3 regions of the Chitinolyticbacter meiyuanensis genome follow, and region 2 is predicted to be linked to each of the others. Evidence: predicted binding sites of a transcription regulator. Region 2 holds the regulator's gene; each other region holds the start of a gene.
What was found. The regulator HrcA, encoded in region 2, represses chaperone genes, less so after heat shock. The targets are predictions, from matches to a motif close to ATTAGCACTCGNNNNNNNCGAGTGCTAAT.
Positions count from the first base shown of each region.

Region 1 (4,162 bases), 1.4 Mb from region 2:
CTGTTCGAGCTCTATGGCGTAGAGGCCGAGATCGAGCGTGCGCTGTCGCGCCGGGTCAATCTCAAGTTCGGTGGCTATCTGATCATCGACCAGACCGAAGCGATGACCACCATCGACGTGAACACCGGTGGCTTCGTCGGCACGCGCAACTTCGACGACACCATTTTCAAGACCAACCTCGAAGCCACCCACGTGATCGCGCGCCAGCTGCGGCTACGCAACCTGGGCGGCATCATCATCGTCGACTTCATCGACATGGACAACGACGAGCATCGCCGCGCAGTGCTCGACGAGCTGCAGAAGGCACTGTCGCGTGACCGCACCAAGGTCACGGTGTCCGATTTCACCAGCCTGGGCCTAGTCGAGATCACCCGCAAGCGCACCCGCGAATCGCTGGCCCATGTGCTGTGCCAGCCCTGCCCCACCTGCCAGGGGCGTGGCGAGATCAAGACCGCCGAGACCATCTGCTACGACATCCTGCGCGAGATCATGCGCGAAGCGCGGCAGTTCAACGCCCGCGAATACCGCATCCTGGCGTCGCAGAACGTGATCGACATGTTCCTCGACGAGGAATCGGCCAGCCTCGCCATGCTGGCCGACTTCATCGGCAAGCCGATCTACCTGCAGGTGGAAACGGCCTATACGCAAGAGCAGTTCGATGTGGTGCTGGTGTGAGACGGGCCGCTTGCGGCGGGCACGCCGCAATGCGCCGGAATTCCGGGATGGCAGGCTCTAGCCCACGCCGCCCGCGCGCTTTAACATCCAGCCCATCGCGCCCATTCCGACCCGGCCCATGATCCAGTTCCAGCAAGTCAGCAAGCGCTATCCCGGCGGCTTCGATGCCGTGAAGAACCTCAGCTTCGAGATCCAGACTGGCGAACTGGTGTTCCTCGCCGGCCACTCGGGTGCGGGCAAGTCGACGCTGCTCAAGCTGATCGCCGGGATCGAAAAGCCCTCCAGCGGCGCCGTACTGGTGAACAACCAGAACGTGGCACGGCTCGGCCGCAAGGCGCTGCCCTATGTGCGGCGCCATCTCGGGCTGATCTTCCAGGACCACAAGATCCTGTACGACCGCAGCGTGTACGACAACGTGCGCCTGCCGCTCGACATCATCGGCTTCGATGGTCGCGAGGTGAAACGCCGGGTGCTGGCCGCGCTCGACAAGGTGGGCCTCGCCGGCAAGGAGAAGCTCAACCCGGTAGCACTGTCCGGCGGCGAACAGCAGCGGCTGTGCATTGCCCGCGCAGTGGTGCACCGCCCGGCCATCCTGCTCGCCGACGAGCCGACCGCCAACCTGGACCGCGACTACGCGCACGACATCCTGGAGCTGTTCAAATCGTTCCACCAGGTGGGCGTAACGCTGGTGATCTCGGCGCACGACGAGACGCTAATGGCCGACTACGGCCGCCGCATCCTGCGCCTGAAGCACGGCGAATTCACCGCGTGAGGACGCAATGAAACACTGGTTCCGCCTGAACGCCCTCGCCTTCGGCCACACGCTGGCCGCCATGGTGCGCCACCCGGTCAACCACGGGCTCAACCTGCTGGTGATCGCCATCGCCGCCGCCTTCCCGTTCGGCTTCTACCTGCTGCTGACGAGTGTCGCCGATGTAGCCGCCCACATGCCGGTGGAACCGCAACTGTCGATCTTCCTCAAGCCCGCAGCGAGCGCTGGCGAGGTCGGCGCGGTGAAGGAGCTGCTGGCGCGTGATGGACGCGTCGCCAATGCCCGCTTCGTCGGCAAGGACGAAGCGCTGAAAGGGCTGCAGGCGCGAGTCGGCAGCGATGATCTTTTGGCCGGCCTCGCCGAGAACCCGCTGCCCGATGCCTTCTTGGTCACCACGCGCAGCGATGCCAGCGCGGCGGCACTCGATGCGCTGAAGGCGGAAATCGCCAAGTTGCCGGGCATCGACGAGGTGCAGCTCGATTCGGCGTGGGCACAGCGGCTGGAGCGGCTGATCCGGGTGGGCGAAGGGCTCTTGCAGGTCATCATCGTGCTGCTCGCGGTAGCGCTGGCACTGATCACCGGCAACGCCATCCGCATGCAGATCCTCACCCGCCGCGACGAGATCGAAGTGGCCAAGCTGATCGGCGCCACCGACGCCTTCATCCGCCGCCCCTTCCTCTATGCCGCCGCCATGCAGGGCCTGATCGGCGGCCTGCTTGCCTGCGGCATCGTCGGGGCAGCGCTGCACTGGCTCAACCCGACCGTCGCCGAACTGGCCAGTGCCTATGGCCAGCGCTTCGCGCTGCACCTGCCGGGACCGCTGGAAATCGGCGCCGTCTGCCTTACCACGGTGCTGCTCAGCCTCGTCGGCGCCTGGCTCGCCGTCTGGCGTCATCTACGCCGCTTCTTCTGAAGCCAACGGCAAGGTAAATATGGGCGATCTTGGCTATCGGTCCGATAGCGATAATTTAGCTGCACACGGCCATGCAATCGGACTAAACTCTGTTCGAGTTAGTCCTATTAAAAACCGAACGGTAGTGTGAACTTTCCAGACGGCTTAGCACTCGAATCGTTCGAGTGCTAACATCGTTCCGGAACTACCGGTTCAGGCCAAGGAGAAACACATGAGCCACAGTCTCACCCTTCCCGTCATCTCGGGCGGCGACAGCATTGAGTCGTACATCCAGCGCGTCAATGCCATCCCCATGCTCACACAGGAAGAAGAGACCGCCCTGGCCGCCCGCCTTCGTCGCGACAACGACATCGAGGCGGCCGGCCGCTTGGTGATGTCTCACCTGCGCGTGGTGGTATCCATTGCCCGCAGCTATGCCGGCTACGGCCTGCCGCAGGCCGACCTGATCCAGGAAGGCAACATCGGCTTGATGAAGGCGGTGAAGCGCTTCGACGGTGATCGTGGCGTGCGTCTGTTCTCGTTCGCCGTGCATTGGATCAAGGCCGAAATCCACGAATACATCCTGCGCAATTGGCGGCTGGTGCGCGTGGCTACCACCAAGGCGCAGCGCAAGCTGTTCTTCAACCTGCGTTCGATGAAGTCCAGCCTCTCCGCGCTGACCCACAAGGAAGCGCAGGAAATTGCTGACGACCTGGGCGTGAAGCGCGAGGAAGTTCTGGAAATGGAACTGCGCATGAGCGGCCAGGATGTGGCGCTGATGGCAGACGACAACGATGAGGACGGCTACGCCCCGATCGACTGGCTGGCCGACCACGACAATGAGCCGCTGGCCACGCTGGATCGCCGTGCCTACGACCGCCTGCAATCGGCAGGCATCGTCGAGGCGCTCGATACGCTGGACGCACGCAGCCGTCGTATCGTCGAGGCACGTTGGCTGGCCGACGAAGGTGAAGGCAAGACCCTGCACGACCTCGCCGCCGAATTCAACGTTTCGGCCGAGCGCATCCGCCAGATCGAAGCCAAGGCGCTGCAGAAGATGAAGCAGGCGCTGCTGCCAGCCTAAGTTCCAGCCGCATCCGACAAAAAGCCCGCAGTTGCGGGCTTTTTGCTGCACGTATGCACCGCCTGTCCCAGCCAATCGACCGACCGGCACAAATCGCTCAAGATTTGCCCGGATTGGCCGAACAGGGCTATGGAATCAACGTCTTACCTCACCATGCGCCTGTTCACACCCCGCCACCTTGGCCCCATCAGCCCCTACAGCGGCACCGATACCGGCGGTGCGCCCTCCCCGCAATCGGAGCGCACACCGTCGACGCCGGCCCCGCAAGCCGCGCCTGTCTGGAACGGCGAAGAACGCCGCATTGGCGAAGATCGGCGCTGCAATGCGCGCCGCCAGGAACAGCAAGGCACGCTACTCGATACCCGTTGTGGCAGTGATCGCCGGCAACGCGGCCGCCGCATCGGCGATGCCGATCCCTGGACCACGCTGAAAGTCTAGCCGCTCAGCGCAACCGATCCGCTACCGCCAGCAAGGGCAGCAGTACCGACGCGCCCAGTTGCCGGCTGCGTTCGCCATTCCAGCCCGTTTCCGGGCGCGGACGGCTCGCGGTGTCCTTGAACGGCATTTCGATGGTGAAGGCGAGACAATCGAAGGCATCGCCCACCCAGTTGGTGGCCAGCGTCAGCTGCTCGGGGCCGAACTGATGGTCCTCGTAGCCGTACTCCACCTGGAAGTCTGGGCTGGCTGCGAGCCACGCCGCCTTGAACGCCTCCTGCAGCGCACGCTGGTGCGCCGAGAA
Region 1 is NZ_CP041335.1:730,439-734,600, reverse strand. Features, by position in the region: gene rng (ribonuclease G) at 1-675, shown strand, start outside; gene ftsE (cell division ATP-binding protein FtsE) at 794-1,447, shown strand; gene ftsX (permease-like cell division protein FtsX) at 1,455-2,360, shown strand; gene rpoH (RNA polymerase sigma factor RpoH) at 2,572-3,423, shown strand; gene FLM21_RS03475 (hypothetical protein) at 3,553-3,861, shown strand; gene FLM21_RS03470 (M14 family metallopeptidase) at 3,866-4,162, opposite strand, start outside.
Region 1: the regulator HrcA is predicted to act here: its motif matches at 2,504-2,532, upstream of rpoH (RNA polymerase sigma factor RpoH).

Region 2 (4,162 bases):
CGAGCATGATGGTCAGTGCAGGCGTGCGCCCCAGTGCAGCTTGGCGCGCAGGGTGTCGTAATAGTCGTAGCCGACCGGGTGCAGGATACGCAACGTGTTGCGGTAGCGGCGGATGCGCACGCGGTCGAGCTCGGCCAGCTCGCAGTCGGACTGGGCATCGAAGTAGACGCGCGCATCCTGGCTGCGGGTGAGCACGAATTCCACTTCGCAATCGTCGTTGACGACGATGGGGCGGTTGGACAATGACTGAGGGCAGATCGGCACCAGCGCGATCGCTGGCAGACTGGGGTGCATGATGGGGCCACCGGAAGCGAGTGCGTAGGCAGTCGAGCCGGTCGGCGTGCTGACGATGAGCCCATCCGAGCGCTGGCTGTAGACGAAGCGGCGGTCGATGAACACTTCGAACTCGATCATGGCACCGCTGGAACCGCGGTTGAATACCACGTCGTTGAACGCCAGCGCCGAGGCGATCACCTTGCCTTCGCGCTCGACCTGCGCTTCCAGCAGGATGCGCTCCTCGGGGGCAAAGGCGCCCTTGAGCATCTCGCCGATCTGCTGCTCCATCTCGCCGAGCGGCACATCGGTCATGAAGCCGAGCCGGCCCTGGTTCACGCCGATCAGCGGCGTGCGATACGGCGCCACCAGCCGTGCCACGCCCAGCATGGTGCCGTCGCCGCCGAGCACGATGACCAGATCGGCCACCTTGCCGATGTCGGCCCGGTCGACTGCATCGACGCCTTGCAGGCCGTGTTCGGCAACCGCATCGCGATCGACCAGCACGCGCGAGCCTGCCTCGGCCAGCATCCGCGCCAGGCGCTTGAGCGGCTCGGCGATGGTCGGCGTATTCTGCCGCGACACCAGCGCAATGGTCTTGAACAGGCTTTGCATGGTCGGGTTTCCAGGGGCGACGGGCGCATTTAACCATAGCCCGCGCGGCTTGGGCGAAGGCCGTGGCCCACCCTTGCTTTTGGCGTGGCTGTCCGCATGTAGACACGGTGTACCTCCCGCTCGTCACAGTGGGTGCCAAACTCCTTTAGAATCCATTGCCATGCTGAACGAACGCGCGCAAATCCTGCTTCGCACCCTGGTGGAACGCTACATCGCCGATGGACAGCCCGTCGGCTCCAAGGCGTTGTCGCACTATTCGGGGCTGGACGTCAGCTCGGCGACCATCCGCAATGTGATGGCCGATCTCGAGGAGATGGGCTTCATCGCCAGCCCGCATACGTCGGCCGGCCGGGCGCCAACGCGGCTGGGTTACCGCTTCTTCGTGGACTGCTACCTCTCGGCCAGTCCGTTCGATGCGATCAATCCCGAAGAAATCCTGCAGCATGGCCGGCTGCCGGCCGACAACCCACAGCGCACTGCGGCGGCGGCCTCACAATTGCTGTCGCAGTTGACCAACTTCGCCGGCATCGTGCTCGCGCCCAAGCGACAGGACGTGCGTTTGCGCCAAGTCGAGTTCCTCAAGTTGTCCGAACGCCGGGTGCTGCTGATCCTGGTCACCCAGGATGGCGATGTGCAGAACCGTATCCTGCATCCACAGCAGGACTACGGCGAGGCGCAGCTGCAGGAGGCGGCCAACTTCATCAATGCCCATTGCAGCGGCCGTACGCTCGGCTCGCTGCGCGGCGTGGTGGAGAGCGAGATGCACCAGCTGCGCAGTGAGCTCGTCGCGTTGCTGAATGCCGCGGTCGAACACCCGCAGCCCAGCGCCACCGAACACATCTTGGTATCCGGCGAGCACCAGCTGCTGGCCAGCGCCGAGCTGGCCTCCAACATGGGCCGGCTGCGTCAGCTGTTCGAGCTGTTCGAGCGCAAGGCCGCACTGTTGCAGTTGCTGGAAAGCGGCCATGCCGCGGATGGCATCCAGATCTATATCGGCGGCGAATCGGGCCTCGCCCCGCTCGACGACTGCTCGGTGATCACCGCGCCCTACCGCGTTGACGGCGAGGTGATGGGTACACTGGGCGTGATCGGCCCCACGCGCATGGCCTACGACCGGGTGATTCCCATCGTCGACGTCACCGCGCGGCTGCTGTCCAATACGCTGTCGTACTGATCGCCGCCATTACTGGTTGCGCATGAAATCCGCAGTGCGGGTGAACGCCTCTTCCAGATGGCTGCGCAGCGCATCCTCCATCGGCACCTCGGCCATCGCCTGGAACATGCACAGCAACCATTGATCGCGCTCTGATTCGCCGATCGCGAAAGGCATGTGCCGTGCGCGCAGCCGCGGATGACCATATTTCTCGATGAAGAGCTGTGGCCCACCCAGCCAGCCGGACAGGAATTCGAAGAATTTCTGCCGGATCACGGTGGTGTCGGCACCATGCATGGCATGGATGCCCGCGGCACGCGGATCGGCCGCCATGATGTCGTAGAACCGATCCACCAGCTGCCGCAGCACGGCTTCGCCCCCCAGCATGTCGTAGGGTGTGATCTCGGTGACTGCGTCCATGATTCCGTCCAGCGGGCAAAGGCCTGAAAATGCGGATGTTAGCACGCAGTGTTGCAGACTCGGCTAAGCTTGTAAGGATTCACCGCTGGGAGTACGACGATGTTGAAGCGCATGAGCGTGGCTGCACGCATAGCCTTGGGGTTTGCCATTCTCTTGGTCCTGCTTGCCCTGACCGGGTTGGCTGGTTTGTTTGGGGTGGCCTATCTGCATGGCGAGGTGAATCGCCTGCTCGACGGCGATCTCGCGTTCAATACGCAGATCGTCGAAGCCCGGCATCAGGTGGGGGACCTGCGGCGCTACGAGAAGGACACTTTTCTCAACTTCGCCAATCACGGCAAGGTGACGGAGTACAAGGAAAAGTGGCAAAAGGCCTGGGACGCCACCGGCAGCGCGCTCGACGCAGCCGACAAGCTGGCGACGCTGGACGACGACAAGGCCGAACTCGCCCGCCTGCGCCAGGGCCATGCCGCTTACGGCAAGAGCTACCGTGAGACCGAAGCGGCGATCGAGGCGGCGCAATTTGCCAGCCCGGCCGATATCAACACCCATTTCGAGAGCGCCAAGGAGCCGATCCGCAATATGCAGGAGGCACTGGGCACGCTGTCCGAGCGTGCATTGAAGCGCGTGGAAGCGATCGACGAAACGGTGAATGCCGTGCGCGCCCGGGTCGTGACCGCAGCCGTACTGTTGATCGTGTTCGCAGTGGTCGTCGGCAGCGTGCTCGCCACCATCATCATCCGTGGCATTCGCCGGCCCTTGAACGATCTGCAGCACACCATCGATGAGATCGCCCGTACCGGTCGCCTCAATCTGGCACTGCCGGTCTACGCCAATGACGAAATTGGCAAGACCTCACAAACCATGAACCACTTGCTGATCGGCCTCAATGCGGTGATCGGTGAGGCGAACCGCAGCTCGGATTCACTGTTGCATGCAGCCGGCGACCTCGCCGAATCCGCCAACCAGGTCACCCAGGCTTCGCACCAGCAGTCCGAAGCTGCCAACGCCACCGCCGCTGCGGTCGAGGAGTTGTCGGTCAGCGTGAACCTGATCTCGGACAATGCCCGCTCGGTCAGCGAAGAGGCCGAGCAGACCGCCCACACCGCCGGCGACGGCAGCCGCGCCGCGCAACAGACGGCGGAACTGATCCGCCGGGTGGCCGGTACGCTCGAGCATTCGACCGATGTGATCAGCGATCTGAATCGCCGCTCCGACGAGATCGGCACCATCGCGCTGGTGATCAAGGACATCGCCGATCAGACCAACCTGCTGGCACTGAACGCCGCCATCGAAGCGGCGCGCGCGGGCGAGCAGGGCCGTGGCTTCGCCGTGGTGGCGGACGAAGTGCGCAAGCTTGCCGAACGTACCACCCAGGCCACCGTCGAGATCACCGCCAAGATCGGCGCGGTGCAGCAGGATACGGCACGCGCGGCCAACGGCATGGAAGAGGCCAGTCGCATCATGGAAGGCGGCGTCAGCCAGACCGAGACAGTGGCCCATGCACTTGGCGACATCGAGCAACGCGCACGTGGCACCGTCGATCAGATCAAGCAGATGGCATACGCCATTCGCGAGCAGAGCTCAGCAAGCCAGGACATCGCGCGCAATGTCGAGCGCATCGCCCAGGCCAGCGAGGAGAACCACGCTGCGGCATCGAGTGCCGGTGATCTGTCGCAACGGTTGAAGGCACTGGCGGGCGAG
Region 2 is NZ_CP041335.1:2,124,980-2,129,141, reverse strand. Features, by position in the region: gene recN (DNA repair protein RecN) at 1-7, opposite strand, end outside; gene FLM21_RS10340 (NAD kinase) at 13-888, opposite strand; gene hrcA (heat-inducible transcriptional repressor HrcA) at 1,049-2,062, shown strand; gene FLM21_RS10330 (group II truncated hemoglobin) at 2,072-2,461, opposite strand; gene FLM21_RS10325 (methyl-accepting chemotaxis protein) at 2,561-4,162, shown strand, end outside.

Region 3 (4,162 bases), 1.6 Mb from region 2:
TGGGTGGTTCGAGCGCTCTCGCCGGCATATTCAGTAACGAGCGCTCCCACGAGACACCTTGTTAAACTGCCATTTCAAGAAAAAGCCCACTCCTTATTGGAGTGGGCGGCCGTAGGGGCGGTTCGACACTCGGCGTAATGCGATATTTAGAACAGGACGGGCCAAACAATAGGCCCACCGGTAGCATTGCAGCTGTATTGATTCACTGCAGTGATTTTGTCATTCAGACCTAGATCGCTGATATTGCTGTACGAACCTGGGTAAAAGGTTCTCGTGGGAGCAGCTCGCCATGCGTTGTATTGCGCAGGGTCTTTAGGAGGGGCATCAATCCACACCTCCAGGCAGATGCGATCCGGCACCTTAATGGCTGTAGTGCGATCATTCATGAACCCACCGATGTTTGACACGGCCACGTTCAAGGGCGGTGTATATGTTCGGCCACCTTCTGCGTTGAAGTCTTTGTGTTCATATAAAACTGCTTTTTGGCACGCTATTGAATCGTACACGTCGATACTGGTAGTCCGGTCTTGCATAGGGTACGGCTTTAGGTCGGCCTGGCTTCCCAGAAAACTCGACGTCATGCCGCCAAAGTACTCATGCTCGTAAAGCGTGACACATTGATTGGACGCGACTGAAGAAATTTGGTCATTGATGTTGTCGTCCACACGTGCAACAGGCCCGTTCGCCACCAAAATGGCCTCTTGGTAGTCCTTGTGCTTATAGAAAACAGCTGCATTCGCCTGAATTGCGACCCCGGTCGCGAGTAGCAAGCAAATCATCTTTGCCTTATGCATGACATCCATCCTTTCGAGATTATTTTGTGTTGTTTTGGCCTTCTTGGCCGCAAACATTCTAGGCAAGTAATTTGTTCGAAATAAATGTTCAAATATTCCAAAAAACTTGTTCCGTTCTTCGGGGGCATTACGGGCTATGGCGGGCACATTTACTTGTGCAGATATTTTCCACCTAGGTTGAATAGGTAAACAGGCCTGCCTTGATGGCAGACAAGCACGCCGAAAGTAATAAGCGTGGAGGCGCAGCAGCTGCCCACCTATATAGGTGGGCTGATGCATCGTACGTAGAGCGGAATCGCGGCGGGGCATAGTTCGTGCTGCCAGCCGCACACTCGATCGGTGGTCGCGCGCTGAAGAACAAGGTGCTGCGGGGAATCGCTGCCGCAGTGTTCGTGGCCATCATCGCGTTTGAAAGCGGCTATTGCGCTTTCAATCGACGGGGAAGCCCAATACGGACAGTAGCTTTGTCTCGACCTAAGGGTTAGGGCGCACGTTCGGAACTCGGAGCGGCTTCATCGGGCTGGGCCCAAGCATTGACTCCCCAGGACTTGTCCAGCGACTCACGGCATGCTCGCGCCACGGCCAGCGATGCAAGCTGGAGTTCTTGCTCGGAAGCGCCGGCTGCGAGTGCATCCCCCATCCGTTTCATCGCTGCTTCGACTGTTCTGTTCTCCACCAATGCAAGTTCACCCCAGTAGAGCTCCCAGAAACGCGTACGTGCCTTCTTACCGGCCTCGGTTGTGCCAAGCGTGGCCACTTGCGATGCAACCTTCGTAGCCTCTGAATACAATGTCAGTTGTCGGTCCAGGAACGGCTTCGTCGCCTCTATTCGACGCGTCTCGGCCAAGCGTTCGGCTTCGAGTCGTCGCACTTCTAGTTCCTGCATTGATTTATCTCGCCACTGATAGACCCCCCACAGGAAACTGCAGATTGCGCCCGCTACGGCGAGTATCTTTAGCCAGTTCTCAAGCGACATTGTTCGCCTTCTGAGGACGCTATGCTTCTGTGCGCCCTAACGTGGAAGTAACCGGCCCCGAAGCGCCAGCGAAGGGAACCCAAATGCACAGCATTTGGGCTGTCCGGTTGACCGAAAGGTTAGAAGTCAATCTGCAACCCCATAAAGCGCAGCTGTGCGCCTCGCTCAGAGCGCTTAACAACAACTGGTTTGAACCGAAGCAAACGTGATCTTAGGGCCCCGTTTTTTTTTTTGCGCCTGCTCGACGCGTGGCAGGCGCGCAGCAGGCAAAACCCACGCGAGTCCTGGGCAGATGGTCACTTTATGCTTAACGGCACACAATCGAATGACTGGCGCTTTGCGTTTGGTGGACCGAAGGAGGATCGAACTCCCGACCTCCGCATTGCGAACGCGGCGCTCTCCCAGCTGAGCTATCGGCCCGTGGAGCCATCATAGCAACGCGGCCCCCCTGCAAAAAGTGGCCATTGATGCGGCGACGTGATGATTTGCGCCAGCGCAAACCGTGGAAGCGACTGAACACATCCGCGATGGCCGAGCAGAAACCGGATGTGTCGGCCGCCAAGGCGGGTTCGGCAAAATCCGCTCTTGAAAACGTCACACGGCGTCCATATTATTAGCACTCGTTAGCGATGAGTGCTAACCGTCAAATTGTTGCAAGCGCAACCTGAGATGTTGCACCTGTTTCGCGTCATTCATTTCGCAGGAGTTTGAAAGATGGCAATTCGTCCCTTGCACGACCGCGTCGTGATCAAGCGTGTGGAAGCTGAAGAAAAGACCGCCTCCGGCATCGTGCTGCCAGGCGCAGCTGCCGAAAAGCCGGATCTGGGCGAAGTCGTTGCGATCGGCACCGGCAAGCTGCTGGAAAACGGTTCGGTCCGTCCGCTCGCAGTCAAGGTGGGTGACAAGGTCATCCTCGGCAAGTACAGCGGCCAGACCGTGAAGGTGAACGGTGAAGAACTCACCGTGGTGCGCGAAGAAGACATCTTCGGCATCCTCGAAGCCTGATTTCGGTTTGCCTTCGATTCGATGACTGCGTTGGCTGCGCTGCGAATCTCCTCGCCGTACTCATGTACGGCTGTGTCGAGTCTTGCTTGCCGCCTTGTCCTCGAATCGAATCCTTCCCGAAATGCTGCTGCACACAGCGTGCAGCACTCCCCAGAATTCAATGATTTGGAGTAAATGAAATGGCTGCTAAAGAAGTCAAGTTCGGCGATTCCGCCCGTTCCAAGATGGTCAATGGCGTCAACATCCTGGCCGATGCGGTCAAGGTGACCCTGGGCCCGAAAGGCCGTAACGTGGTGCTGGAGCGCAGCTTCGGCGCGCCGACCATCACCAAGGACGGCGTATCGGTGGCCAAGGAAATCGAACTGAAGGACAAGTTCGAGAACATGGGCGCGCAGCTGGTGAAGGAAGTGGCTTCCAAGACTTCCGATATCGCCGGTGACGGCACCACCACCGCCACCGTGCTGGCACAGGGCATCGTCAACGAAGGCCTGAAGTATGTGGCCGCCGGCTTCAACCCGACCGATCTGAAGCGCGGTATCGACAAGGCCGTCGTGGCCCTGGTTGCCGAGCTGAAGAAGATCGCCAAGCCGACTACCACCTCCAAGGAAATCGCCCAAGTTGGCTCGATCTCGGCCAACAGCGATGAAGCCGTGGGTGCCAAAATCGCCGAAGCCATGGACAAGGTTGGCAAGGAAGGCGTGATCACCATCGAAGACGGTTCGGGTCTGGAAGACGAACTGGCTGTGGTTGAAGGCATGCAGTTCGATCGCGGCTACCTCTCCCCGTACTTCATCAACAACCCGGACAAGCAGATCGCCCTGCTGGACAACCCGTTCGTACTGCTGTTCGACAAGAAGATCAGCAACATCCGCGACCTGCTGCCGGTGTTGGAACAAGTGGCCAAGTCGGGCCGCCCGCTGTTGATCATCGCTGAAGATGTCGATGGCGAAGCGCTGGCTACCCTGGTGGTCAACAACATCCGCGGCATCCTCAAGACCGTGGCCGTCAAGGCTCCGGGCTTTGGCGACCGTCGCAAGGCCATGCTGGAAGACATCGCCATCCTGACCGGCGGTACCGTGATCGCCGAAGAAGTCGGCCTGACCCTGGAAAAAGCCACGCTGGATCTGCTGGGCCAAGCCAAGCGCATCGAAGTGGCCAAGGAAAACACCACCATCATCGATGGCAACGGTCAGGAAGAAACCATCAAGGCACGCGTTGCGACCATCCGTCGTCAGATCGAAGAAGCGACCAGCGACTACGACAAGGAAAAGCTGCAAGAGCGCGTGGCCAAGCTGGCCGGCGGCGTGGCCGTGATCAAGGTTGGCGCTGCCACCGAAGTCGAAATGAAGGAAAAGAAGGCTCGCGTCGAAGATGCGCTGCACGCTAC
Region 3 is NZ_CP041335.1:507,807-511,968, forward strand. Features, by position in the region: gene FLM21_RS02315 (beta/gamma crystallin family protein) at 147-1,073, opposite strand; gene FLM21_RS02325 (hypothetical protein) at 1,276-1,770, opposite strand; tRNA gene FLM21_RS02330 (tRNA-Ala) at 2,115-2,190, opposite strand; gene FLM21_RS02335 (co-chaperone GroES) at 2,485-2,775, shown strand; gene groL (chaperonin GroEL) at 2,955-4,162, shown strand, end outside.
Region 3: the regulator HrcA is predicted to act here: its motif matches at 2,383-2,411, upstream of FLM21_RS02335 (co-chaperone GroES).